4 regions of the Serratia sp. 121840015-1 genome follow, and region 4 is predicted to be linked to each of the others. Evidence: predicted binding sites of a transcription regulator. Region 4 holds the regulator's gene; each other region holds the start of a gene.
What was found. The regulator LexA, encoded in region 4, represses DNA repair genes until DNA is damaged. The targets are predictions, from matches to a motif close to TNCTGTATGTACATACAGNA.
Positions count from the first base shown of each region.

Region 1: the regulator LexA is predicted to act here: its motif matches at 1,198-1,217, upstream of sulA (SOS-induced cell division inhibitor SulA).
Region 2: the regulator LexA is predicted to act here: its motif matches at 1,817-1,836, upstream of ACUXAC_RS11125 (DNA translocase FtsK 4TM domain-containing protein).
Region 3: the regulator LexA is predicted to act here: its motif matches at 1,314-1,333, upstream of umuD (translesion error-prone DNA polymerase V autoproteolytic subunit).

Region 1 covers NZ_JBSEYF010000001.1:2,206,709-2,210,006, reverse strand. Annotated here, with positions in the region: gene ompA (porin OmpA) at 1-313, opposite strand, end outside; gene sulA (SOS-induced cell division inhibitor SulA) at 671-1,177, opposite strand; gene ACUXAC_RS10830 (TfoX/Sxy family DNA transformation protein) at 1,407-2,063, shown strand; gene yccS (YccS family putative transporter) at 2,068-3,298, opposite strand, start outside.
Region 2 covers NZ_JBSEYF010000001.1:2,284,534-2,287,831, forward strand. Annotated here, with positions in the region: gene ACUXAC_RS11125 (DNA translocase FtsK 4TM domain-containing protein) at 1-1,751, opposite strand, end outside; gene lrp (leucine-responsive transcriptional regulator Lrp) at 1,872-2,366, opposite strand; gene trxB (thioredoxin-disulfide reductase) at 3,021-3,298, shown strand, end outside.
Region 3 covers NZ_JBSEYF010000001.1:835,902-839,199, forward strand. Annotated here, with positions in the region: partial or broken gene ACUXAC_RS03990 (DNA polymerase V) at 1-72, shown strand, start outside; gene ACUXAC_RS03995 (hypothetical protein) at 286-657, shown strand; partial or broken gene ACUXAC_RS04000 (SOS response-associated peptidase family protein) at 971-1,150, shown strand; gene umuD (translesion error-prone DNA polymerase V autoproteolytic subunit) at 1,339-1,773, shown strand; gene ACUXAC_RS04010 (TonB-dependent receptor) at 1,868-3,298, shown strand, end outside.
Region 4 covers NZ_JBSEYF010000004.1:54,441-57,738, reverse strand. Annotated here, with positions in the region: gene dinF (MATE family efflux transporter DinF) at 1-1,016, opposite strand, end outside; gene lexA (transcriptional repressor LexA) at 1,118-1,726, opposite strand; gene ACUXAC_RS18470 (diacylglycerol kinase) at 1,829-2,197, opposite strand; gene plsB (glycerol-3-phosphate 1-O-acyltransferase PlsB) at 2,347-3,298, shown strand, end outside.

The DNA.
Region 1 (3,298 bases), on a different contig from region 4:
CGCCCTGCGCTTTGAAAGCACCGTTGTTCACGCTGCCTTTGTAAGGCATACGGCCGAGCCAGTCATAGCCCAGTTCGAAGCCCAGGTATTGGTTTGCCTGGTAGCCCAGGAACGCGCCGGCACCCAGCTGATCTTTGTGGGTTGGACCGTTGCCGATACCGTTCTGGTAACCGTTACCGTAGAAACCAGTGTCGTGGTACTGGGACCAGCCCAGTTTAGCACCGGTGTACCAGGTGTTATCTTTTGGAGCGGCTTGCGCTACGGTAGCGAAACCTGCCAGTGCCACTGCTAATGCGATAGCTGTCTTTTTCATTTTGCGCCTCGTTATCATCCAAATAGGCAATGAGCTTTAAAGCTGTTTTAAGCCCTTGGTTAAATTCCTTCGCCAAGGTTTAAGCCCTCGTTTGTTACTCGCCAGTTTTTCTGACGTTATAGAGCAACCTTGGCGATGTAAAGTCTACAACGTGGCGCGAAAGTTACAAGTGTGATGTGATAAGGCTCTAAAAAAAAACGCGGAATCGTACATATTTGCTAACATTCTTAGCCTAAAAAAACGGCGATTCATCGGGCGTTTTTGCTTGGCAAACCGCAGCCGGACTAGCTTTGTGCCTTATCCCGCAAAGGTTCCCTCTACGGGGTGCGAAAATGATGGGAAAAATCCTAAATTTACTTAATGATACAAAGAAGAGTGAATTTTTAGGGTGGAACAGTGTCCGTGAGTCGGGTCAATGTCACGTTGAGGACGCATGATAAACCCGTAGGCATTACCCAATTCTGCCGCACGTCTTAATTTTAGACGATCCTCCTCCGTTAGCTCGGGCAACCAGCCGAGAACCACGCTGTAGTTCCCCGTTTGCAGCGCTTTTTCCATTGCCTCAACCGTATTCACCGGGCTGATTTGGCTCAACTGCACCATTTTATCCACCGGCAGGCCGGATTGCTGCAGCCATTGCTTGCTTAACTTTTGCTGCGGCGTCAGCCACAGAAGCCAGCGAGACTGCTTGCCCAGTTGCTGCAGCAGGGGCAACAGCAGTTGAGCCACTGCGGGCTGGCGCTCGTTGTAAACAAGTTCACTGATCAAGCCATTCTCTTTGCCGACATTTGTGTTCTTCGCAACGCTGTTCGCGGTAAAAGAGCCATGGCTAAAATGAGGTTGGTAGGGTGATTGAGTACGCATAAAGTTCCCGCCCGTCGTGTTACTGTATGTTTATACAGTATCCCTGATTTCGGATAAGATCAACCCAAATTTTCGTAGCGGCTCGCATAATTGCGATCATTTTTTGTACCGGTGTTTTTTGTGATTGGCATGCAGACGGATAGTGCGTATTTTTCTAATTAGTTGTTCACGTTACTTTTTTCATTGATGAGAGAAATAATACGACCGGAACCTAAAAAGGAGGAACGCTATGAAAAGGATGTCGACGAGAAGAATCACGCAGGCTAAAAGTTGCTTCGCGGCGCTGGGCACCATCACCACGCGATCACAGTTTGGCGGCTATGGGCTGTTGGCTGAGGGGGTGATGTTTGCAGTGATAGCGGAAGGCGAGCTGTATTTGCGGGCTACGGCGAGCATGGAACCGGCCTTTCGCGCTCGGGGCATGGTCAATATGGTCTATTCCAAGCGCGGAGTGCCCATCACTTTGCGCTATTACTGGGTTGACGAGTCCCTGTGGCGGGAACGTAACGAATTGGTGGGGCTGGCTTGGCAAGCTGTCAGGGAGGCCCGTCGGGAACAGCGGCTCAAGGCCGGCGACCACGGCAGATTGAAGGCGCTGCCGAATATAGATGTCAATATGGAGCGGCTGTTGTGGCGAGCGGGTATCCGCAACGCCTATGACCTGCGGTTGCAGGGCGCGAAACGCAGCTATCTTAGCCTGCTGCAACAACAGACCAATCTGGGATTGCGAGTCCTGTTGTCGCTGGGCGGTGCGATAGCCGGTTATCATCAGGCGGCATTACCGGCTGAATTGCATAACGAATTGGTGCGCTGGTTCGATCATATGATGGCGATGCGCCGCCATGGACATGAGCCGGTGATTCAGGGCCCGTCGAGCGGGCCCTGAATAATTAGACTGTCTTATTGATTTGGGTGTGCAGCGCGGTGAGTTCCGGCAGAAGTTCGAGCACCAGACCCACCTGCTGCAAAACCAGCTGTTCTTTGCTTTCAGGTTCCGGAACGGCTTGGCGAATACGCTCCGCCAGCTGTTCCAGCGCCTGAGCAATGCGCTGGCTGTTCTGTTCTTCCTGATGCAGGGCGCCGTCCACGTAACACACGGCATCATTGAGCAGGTCGAGCGTGGCAGGGGTATTCAGCCGCTCGCGGTGCGCACCCAACGCCGAGATATAACTCAGGAGTGTGTGGTTCAGGCAGAGCAGGCGGAAGGCGGCTTCCTGCAGCGCCTTGTCGGCCTTGGGATCGGCGGACATGTTGGAGATGACCGAAGCCAGCTCGGCATCGCTGTTGTGGGCATCTCGCCGCGCAATGCGGTAGGCGAGGCCGTTATCCTTACCCTGGTGGTATTGCACCAGAATGGCGTCCAGATAACGGCAGTTGGCATTCAGCGTTTTATCCACCACCGCCGGCAGTTGGCGGAACTTCCAGTCCGGCCAGATAAAGCTGACTGCCGCCCAGGCGATGGCGCAGCCCAGCAAGGTATCGTAAACGCGCGGAGCTGCCACTTCGAATCCTTCACCCAACAGGTTAAAGCACAACAGCACCAGCAGCGTGATGAACATCGTCGCGTGCGCATATTGTACGGTGCGGAAAGCGAAGAACAGAACGCCGGTGATGACGATCAACACCAGCTGTCCTTCCAGTGAAGGCACGAAATAGAGGATTGGCAGGCCGATAAGAATACCGGCTAGGGTGCCGATGATGCGCAATGCCAGGCGTCGGCGGGTGGCACTGTAGTTCGGTTGGCAGACGAACAGGCTGGTCAACAGGATCCAGTAACCGTGCTGCATGCCGGTGAATTGAATGAAGGCGTAACCCACGCACAGCACCACCGACATGCGGATCGCGTGGCGAAACAGGGCCGACTGGGGCGTCAAATGGCGGCTGATGCGCAGCCGGATATCGCTCCAGCCGGTTAAGCGGTCATCGGCCAGGCTGTTCTCTTCCGCTTGCCCGCTGGCCAGCGTCTGCTCTGATTCGATATTGGCCAGCTGCGCATCGATCGCATGCAGGTTTTTCAACAGATGCGCCAGCGCCTTGGTCTGCTCGGTATTGCCCTGGGTTTCGGCGATGCGCGCCAATGCCTCCTGAATGCGGCTGAAAGCCGGTTCAAAGCGCGGGTTG
Region 2 (3,298 bases), on a different contig from region 4:
GCGAATGCCTGGCGCAGCGCGGCCTCTTGCAGCGCCTCTTCGTCGTTCTGTTGATAACCTTCGCCGTAACGTTGGCTCTGCTGTTCGGCAAACGCCTTGCTCAGCTCAGCTTCCTGCAGGGCGCTCTCGTCATCTTGCTCCGGCGCGTAGCTTTCGCCGTAGCGTTGGCTTTGCTGCTCGGCAAACGCCTGACGCAGCGCAGCTTCCTGCAGCGCCTCTTCTTCCTGCGGGCTCACCGCCGTCGGCTGCTGAGGCTCCGCCTCGGCCTGGCGCTGTTCCTGCTCGGCCGCACGCTGCGAAGGCAGCTTGATGCCGTAAGAAGCCAGCTCGCGGCGCGTCGGAATACGTACCGGATTCGGCCGAGGCAGCTCAGGGCCGATGCCCTGTTTAACCTGCGGATTGCCGTCGCTGGTGGCCGTGAAAGCCGGCATGAAGGTCGCCGCTGCGGCGCCCGCAGCGGCAGCGGCTGCCGTATCCAGCTGTGGCTTGGCGCCGGTGGCGCTGAAACCACCCGCTCCGCTGACGTCGGCACTGTCGCGCTGCGCGGCAGTAAAATCAAAGGGAGAACGCGCCGGCGGCTGCGGCGCAGCCGGCTCTTGCCAATTACCCAGGCGCGGCTCATCGTCGTCCCGATAAGGATCGACGGGACGCGTCGCCTTAGGCGCAGGCGTTTCTTCCGGGATTTCGAAGGAATACAGCGGCGGCGTGGCGTCTTGCGCCGGGGCGCTCACCGGGTGCTGATTGACCGAGGTCGGCGCGGCCGGCGCCACCGTTACCGACGGCGCCTGTGTGGCGATCGGTGCAGCAACGGGCTCGTGGATCTCTGCCGTCACCGCCGGTGCAGGCGAAGCCGCCGGCGCGATTGGCGCGGCGTCGGCTTCAACCTCACCATCATCGGCTCGCAGGCCGCTGAGCAACGGATCGGCGGCGTCTTCCGCCGCCTCTTTGGCGCTTTCGGTGACCGAAGGCGCGGAGAACAGCACGTCGTCATCGGCGGCCGCGGCTCCGGCGGCGGTCGCGGCAACCGCGGCTCCGGCGGCGGTCGCGGCAACCGCGGCTGCGGCGCCCTTCCCTGCCTGCTCAGGCTCGTCGTCAACGTAACGTTCGTCATCCTCGAAATAGCGCTCTTCGCGGCGTGAGCGGTTGGTCATCACCGTCGCGACGCCCAGCACAGCACCGCCGATCTTCTCGGCGATCACCAGCCAGGACCAGCCGGTAAACAGCGTCAGCCCCGCCGCCCACACGCACAGCAGCGCCAGCGTGGCGCCGATGCCGTTGAACCACGGCAACATGGCGTTGCTCAGCAGGCTGCCGATCACGCCGCCGGAAGCGAAGTAATAGAGATCGTCAACGTTCAGCGCCGCCAACCCACAGGAGGTAAGCACTAACGCCAGGGTGCCGATCAGGCGCAGGGAGAGCGCGAAATAGTCGATGTAGTCTCTGTTGCCGCGCTGGCGATAGGCCGCCCAGCACAGGACCAGCATGATCGGCGGTATCGCGTAGGCGAGCACCCCGAAGGTGAAGAACAGCGTGTCGGCCAACCAGGCCCCAACACCGCCGCCCAAATTGTGAATCGGCTCATGCCATGCGGTCTGTGACCAGCTTGGGTCAGACGGGTTGAAGCTGACCAGCGCAGCCATGAGGTAAACGGCAAAAATCGCTACCACAATAAGCACAGCTTCCAGCAAACGCCGGCCACTGCTGAGTCTTTTCAGGGTAACTTCTTTATCTTCTGTATATTCCTGGCTCAAGAAAGGCTCTCCAGGTTCCTGTTAGCTGACATAGCAACAGCGCCGAGAAGCTTCCCCGGCGCCGAAACTGTATGAATAAACAGGAGTGTAACCAATTTAATCAGGTTTTGCACCTGCACCTTACCGTGTTTTGATAACCAGACGGTTACTCTGTTTCACTTCTTCCATCACTACGTAGGTACGGGTGTCGTTGACCCCCGGCAAACGCAGCAAGGTTTCACCCAACAGTTTGCGGTAAGCCGACATGTCCGGTACGCGGGTTTTCAACAGGTAGTCGAAATCGCCGGAAACCAGATGACACTCCTGAATTTCTTCAAGCTTCTGCACTGCCGAGTTGAATTGCTCAAACACATCCGGCGCGCCGCGGTTCAGCGTGATCTCCACGAAAACCAGCAGGGACGCATCCAGATAATGCGGGTTGAGCAATGCGGTATAGCCATGAATGAAACCCTGGCGCTCGAGACGGCGCACGCGTTCTAAACATGGTGTCGGGGATAACCCCACGCGCTTCGAAAGCTCGACGTTCGAAATACGCCCATCCTTCTGTAGCTCATTCAGGATGTTGCGGTCGATACGGTCAAGATCTTTACCCGGGCGTTTCTTGTTGTCTGCCATTATTATTGTCTCTCTTATTTTCTTCCGTGCACTTGCCACACCCTAGCCAACGTCAATGTGTAAGGGTTCGTTCCAAGCGAAGACCCGATGCCTGTCATATGCTTCTTCACTACCATCATTCCACGCCGCGCAGCCTGTCTGTCCAACCCCGCGCGACGCCGGTAACGACGTTTAGGTCGAGAAAAAATCTGCAAACGCTTGCGCGCCCTGCTCCGCACATCCACCGCGCATTGCCGCCTCGCGGCGCAAATACGTACGATTTGCTGGTGTTACGGGGATAATTTCTTCTTCCTATGATGTTTTCGCAAATGCGCAGCGGATTGTCAAAGTAAAAGAAGCAAAATCAGAACAACGTACCGTCACGAAAAGTCTGCATCCCATTTTTGGTTATGAATCGCTGGCAGATAAACCCCGGCAGGGAGCGGCTGAAGTCGCAGAATGCGCCGTTTTTGCGCGGTTGGCGATTCGGCGGCCGAATGCGGCTTTGATAAGGTAAATTTCTGCGTTCAGCGTACGATTTGCCGACAGCAGGTGCATTAATAGGCGACAACTATCATACAAATCGTTAACAACATCGCCCGGCGCTTTTTTTACTGCGCCATTTTCCCTACAATCGGTTCCATTGTCCGCCATTGTGGAATAAAGAGGTTATTCATGGGCACGGCTAAACATAGCAAATTACTGATTCTGGGCTCCGGCCCGGCCGGTTACACCGCCGCCGTTTACGCGGCGCGCGCCAACCTGAGCCCGGTGCTGATCACCGGTATGGAACAAGGCGGCCAGCTGACCACCACCACCGAAGTGGAAAACTGGCCGGGCGACGCCGAAGGCCTGACCGGCCCGGCGCTGATGGAGCGCATGCGCGAGCATGCGGAGAAGTTCCAGACTGAAATCGTCTTCGATCACATCAACAGCGTCGATCTGCAGCAGCG
Region 3 (3,298 bases), on a different contig from region 4:
AGCCGGCTGGATATCGGCAAGCTGCTGGTGCGCCATCCTAATGCCACTTATTTCGTGCGCGCCAGCGGTGAGATGGAGCGAGCAGGATGGATCAGGCACTACCGACAGATTAAGAAACTGAGCATCCGAGAAACAGCAGACGCGACAGGCTACAGTACTTCCCAAGTTTGTCGCATTCAGGCCTTCTATAAAGAAGTTGAGACTGATTAAAAAGCAGCCTTAATGTACAATAATTTTCGATATCCAAACTGACCCCATGAACAATCAATGAGTTAGAGGTGAAAGATGATTTCATACAAAAAAACCATACCTGCTCTTGTCATATTCGCTTTATCTAATGCTGTGGCATATGCGAATGATTTCGACAAATCAAATGAAGCGATGGCAATTTCAGCAATAGGTTTTTCTGGCTCAAATGCTCGTGTTGCACATGATGTTTGTGGGGCAACCAATGAGAAAATTGATAAATATAAAAAACAAATAAAAGACTCATTAACTAGAACATTAAAGTATGAACAGTCAGGATTCGATACGCATTGGGATAATGGTTGGAAAAATGCTGATTTTTTGGTTAAGTCATTAAGTAATGATGAAGCCTATAAAAAAGAATATTGCCAAGAGGTTTTAGATGGAATTAATAATCCTGAAATGAATTAAGGATTATTCCTTATTCGGGGTTCTACGCCGGAACTCCAGATTTTTCCGTCCGCTAAAATTATCCCCGGTTGAGCCGCTTTATACCGTCAGCTCGCAGTGGACCATCAGGGGAAATGTGGCGGTACAGCGTTTGTCGGGTTATCCCAAGCTCCTGGCATAACGTACTGACTTTCGTCTCTGGCCGTCCCATTGATGCCATTGCCAGTCGCAATTTTATTGGCGTCATTTTGTAAGGCCGTCCGCCGTTCCTCCCGTGGGCTCTTGCTGAGGCAAGGCCTGCCGCTGTCCTTTGCGGCGCTGTACGCAGCAGAGACCGACGGCCGCACGCGACTGGCTCGACACCCGCTTAGTCCCGCCCTCTGGTCAAATGCAGGCTGACGTGTACAGCCTGCAGGCAGAGGATTTCGTCTGGCAACCGGTATCGCCCGCCGTCGGCGCCGTTCGCAATGACAATCCCTCACTCATCCTGCCCATCGATACGCCAACGGTCTGAGTGCTGCATTATCCACAGTTTTGGTGGGTATCATGTGTGTAAACACACGCGAAGAACGCCAAAAGCTGCAGGAAAAATCACTCAGAAAATTATTATATTACGCGGAAAAGCGCGATCAGCAGGGGGATAGGGGGTTGCACGCGTTCGCATTTTGTTTATGCTTTACTGTATAAATATACAGTTTGGTTATGATTATGCTGAGCAATTCAAGGTTGTATGCTTTTTCACCAGGTGACCCCCTGACGTTACCGCTGTTTGCCGATCGCGTGGCCTGCGGCTTTCCTTCCCCGGCGCAGGACTATGTCGAGAGCAGGCTGGATATCGGCAAGCTGCTGGTGCGGCACCCCAACGCCACCTACTTCGTGCGCGCCAGCGGCGAGTCGATGATCGACGGCAATATCCAGGATGGCGATCTGCTGATCGTCGACAGCGCCCTGACGCCGGAGCACGGCAATATCGTGATCGCCGCGGTGGATGGCGAATTCACCGTCAAAAAACTGCAGCGCCACCCCGACGTGCGGCTGTTGCCGATGAACCCCGCTTACGCGCCGATCGTGTTCGACGACGAGGCGCAGCTGGAGATCTTCGGCGTGGTGACCTTTATCGTCTACGCGGCACGGTGACTTCGGCTTTTTTTTCATTTTTTTCTGCCCGATCTTTGCGTTGGCGTGACCTCTCTACTGAGTTTCCAGTTCAATACACTCAGGGGAATCCTTCATGGCCATAAAAAACAAGAACGGCGCAGGGCGTACGTTCACATCAGCCAAACGCATGACCGGGAAACGCGTCGCTATCGGGATAGGATGCGCACTATCGGGCATGCTCACCTCCGCGATGGCGGCGCCCGGTGCGTCGGCACCACCCTCAGCGGTCGAACAGCCCGCTATCCTTTCCTTCGCCATACCCGCCGGTGACCTGGCGCCCGCCTTGCAGACGGCGGCCGCTAAGGCCGGCGTGATAGTGATTTTCACGCCCGAACAGACGCGTGGAAAAAGCACCGCGGGCCTGCAGGGACATTATCGCCTCACCGACGCGTTCAATACGCTGTTGGCGGGCAGCGGATTGCGCGCTCAGCAAACCGCACAGGGATATCGGTTGGTCGACGCCGGACCGGTTCAGCCGTTGACGATACCGGAACTGTCGGTGGTCGGCGGTTTGTCCGACAGCGTCGCCGCCGGCCGTTCGGTGCTGGATAAAGAAGACATCGAACGCGTGCAGGCCGATAACATCGCCAGTTTGCTTGATCGCTTGCCCGGCGTAGGGATGGCGGGATCGCCGCGCCCGGGCGGCCAAAGCCTGAATATCTGGGGCATGGGCGACATGGAAGATGTGAAGGTGGTGCTGGACGGCGCGCCGAAGGGATTTGAGAAATATCGGCAGGGTTCGGTATTCATCGAACCCGAACTGCTGAAAAAGGTTGAGGTCGATAAGGGGCCGCACAATCTGTTGAACGGCAATGGCGGCTTTGGCGGGACCATTACGCTGGAGACCAAAGATGCCGGGGATATGCTGCTGCCGGGCGAAGATTTTGGCGGCTTGCTGAAGTACAGCTACCACACCAACGATCGCCAGGGCATTTACAGCGGCGCGTTGTACGGCCGTACGCCGGAAGGATTTGCCGACGGTTTGATCTACATGAGCAAGCGTGACGGCGGCAACCTGAAGCGGCCGGACGGCACGCGCTTTGCCTATTCCGCCAACGATCAGGCTTCCTACCTGTTAAAAACCAATATTTATCTGAGCGAGGCGCAAACGCTGACGCTGTCGGCGATGCGCTCCGATTCCGATGGCTGGCAGCCTTTTGCCGCCAAGCGGGACGATATCGCCGCGCCCAGCCAGGCGGATATCGATAAATATGGCCGGGAAGAAGCGTGGCGCCGCATTCTGGTGTATCGCGACCAGACAGACACCAATTACTCGGTGAAATGGAATCTGGCGCCGGAAGCGCAGCCGTTGCTGAATCTGACGCTGTCTTACGCCTATTCGAAGACAGAGCAGCATGACAAGCGGCCGGATTCCGCTTCAAAGTTCAGCTATCTCGGTACGTTGGGCAATGAAAGCTGGGTGAACTATACCGATCGGCAGTTTGACGTCAGCAATGAAAGCCGTTTCGCCAGCGGGCCGCTGGAACACAAGCTGTTGCTCGGC
Region 4 (3,298 bases):
TGCTGGCCGGTAACGGCATACGCCAGGGCGAAGGCCAGCGCGACCAGCCCTGCCTGCCTGCAGGCCGCGTGCCACACCTTGCGCAGCTGGCTGTCGTCCCGGGCACCGTAGGCGTGGCCCGAATGGGCTTCCACCGCATAAGCGAAGCCGTCGAGCGCATAGGCGGTGAACGTCAGCAGATTCATCAATACCGCGTTGACCGCCACCACGTCGCTCCCCAGACGAGCGCCGAAGATGGTCAGCGATGCAAAGCACAGCTGCAGCAGCAATGAACGCAACATGATGTCGCGGTTAAGCGCCAGCAGCCGACGCAGATCGCCACGCCAGGCCTGGCGCAGCATCGGCAGGGTGATACCGCGCAGGCGCATCACCCGCCACGCCAGCCACAGGCCGAGCAGCAGCGTGGCGTATTCGGCGATGGCGGTTGCCGCCGCCGCCCCTCGCACGTTCCAGCCCAGGCCCATCACCAGCCAGATATCCAGCACGATGTTCAGCAGGTTGCCGACAATCAGCAGGATCACCGGCGCACGCACATACTGCACGCCGAGCAGCCAGCCCAGCAGCACCAGATTAGCCAGCGCCGCCGGCGCGCTCAGCCAACGGATCTCAAGAAAACGCCGCGCCTGTTCCAGCACCTCGCCATTGCCACCGACGATCCGCAGCGCCAGTTCGATCAGCGGATAGCGCAACAGGACGATCGCCACCCCGGCCAGCAGCGCCAGCAGAAGCGGCTGCATAAAGGCGCGCGCCAGCGCCTGCGGGTTCTGTGCCCCCAGCGCCTGCGCCGCCAGGCCGGTGGTGCTCATGCGCAGGAACAACAGCAGCATGAACAGGAAGCTGGTCGCCACCGCGCCGATCGCGACGCCCCCCAGGTAGATCGGGCTGTCGAGGTGGCCGATCACCGCGGTGTCCACCAGCCCGAGCAGCGGTACGGTGATATTGGAGAAAATCATCGGCAGAGCCAGGCGCCACAGGGCTTTATCGGTGTCGCTGGTGAAGGCGGAAATCAAGCGCATGATGAGATGTTCCCGTAGCAGTGGCGAAGGGCAAGGTCAGAAACAAAAACGCCCCAGAACAGGGGCGATTGATACAAGAGGCGGCACTGAGAGTGCGACGATTAAATCCAGTCACCGTTGCGGATCACGCCGACCGCCAGCCCTTCGATAGTGAAATTCTGCTGGCGCAGATCGACCACGATCGGTTGGAATTCGTTGTTCTCCGGCAGCAGCTCGACCACGTTGCCGTGTTTTTTCAGGCGCTTGACCGTCACTTCGTCTTCGATGCGCGCCACCACGACCTGGCCGTTGCGCACGTCTTGCGTTTTGTGCACCGCCAGCAGATCGCCGTCCAGAATGCCGATGTCACGCATCGACATGCCGTTCACCCGCAGCAGGAAATCGGCGCTCGGTTTAAACAGGGAAGGATCCACCTGGTAGTGCCCTTCGATGTGCTGCTGCGCCAGCAGCGGCTCGCCGGCGGCGACGCGGCCGATCAGCGGCAGCCCTTCTTCTTCTTCCATCAACAGGCGGATACCGCGCGAGGCACCGGAGACGATTTCGATCACGCCTTTGCGTGCCAGCGCCTTCAGGTGTTCTTCGGCGGCGTTAGGCGAGCGGAACCCCAGACGCATCGCGATCTCGGCACGCGTTGGCGGCATGCCCGTTTGCGAAATATGATCGCGAATCAGATCGTAGACCTCTTGCTGTCTGGTAGTTAATGCTTTCATTCCGCCCCCTGTTTGTTTATACAGTCTTGCTGTGAGTATATACAGGTAAGCGCGGATTGGGAACCGAAGAATAAATAAAAATCAGTCAGTAGGCGCCTTTCGTCAGCCAAAATGCTGCCATAAGACCGTGCCCCAAACGAACAGCGCCAGCACGATCGCCAGCGACACCGCCGCCGATCCCATGTCCTTGGCCCGGCCGGACAGTTCGTGATGTTCGCTGCCGATGCGATCCACCACCGCCTCGATCGCGCTGTTCAGGATCTCGACGATCATCACCAGCGCTACCGATCCGATCAATAAAATGCGCGCTATCGCACCCACATCCAGCCAGACAGCCAGTATGATAGCCAGCAGGGTGACCACCAGTTCCTGGCGGAAAGCCGCTTCGTGCTGCCAGGCGGCGGAAAGCCCTTTATAGGAATAGCCGGCGGCCTTGATGATGCGGGTCAGTCCGGTTGCTTGGTTTGCCATGTTTTCGTGCCTTTCTCAGAGGTCGGTCATAATAAAAAGAGTCTAGAACAGTCCGCGCTGACGGCTCTCGGTTTTCGAACACCACAGATCTGCTACCCGGTTTCTGGTATGCTTGCGGCGCATTGCTAACAAGAGGCTTCACGTTGTTTATGTCAGGTTGGCGTAAAATTTATTATAAAATATTGAATTTACCACTTAAATTGTTGGTAAGAAGTAAGGTCATCCCTTCAGATCCGGTTACCGAGCTAGGGTTGGATCCCTCACGGCCGATTTTGTATGTTTTACCTTACAATTCCAAGGCGGATTTGCTGACGCTGCGCACCCAGTGCCTGGCGCAGGATCTGCCCGATCCGCTCAACTCGCTGGAGATCGACGGCACCGTGCTGCCGAGCTACGTGTTCATTCACGACGGCCCGCGCGTGTTCCGCTACTACACCCCGAAAGAAGAGTCGGTAAAGCTGTTCCACGACTATCTGGATCTGCACCGCAGCAATCCGGATCTCGACATTCAGATGCTGCCGGTTTCGGTGATGTTCGGCCGCTCGCCGGGCCGCGAAGGCCACGGCACGCCGCACCTGCGTCTGTTGAACGGCGTGCAGAAATTCTTCGCCGTGCTGTGGCTCGGCCGCGACAGCTTCGTGCGTTTCTCCAACACCGTTTCGCTGCGCCGCATGGCCACCGAGCACGGCACGGATAAAACCATCGCGCAGAAACTGGCGCGCGTGGCGCGCATGCACTTCTCGCGTCAGCGCCTGGCCGCGGTAGGCCCGAGCCTGCCGGCCCGCCAGGATCTGTTCAACAAGCTGTTGGCGTCCAAAGCGATCGAAAAAGCGGTCGAGGACGAAGCGCGCAGCAAGAAGATCTCGCACGAAAAGGCCCAGCAGAACGCCATCGCGCTGATGGAAGAGATCGCCGCCGATTTCTCCTACGAAACCGTGCGCCTGTCCGACCGCGTGCTGAGCTGGACCTGGAACCGGCTGTATCAGGGCATCAACGTCACCAACGCCGAGCGCGTGCGCCAGCTGGCGCAGGACGGCCACGAGATCGTCTACGTGCCCTGCCACCGCAGCCACATGGACTACCTGCTGCTGTCCTACGTGC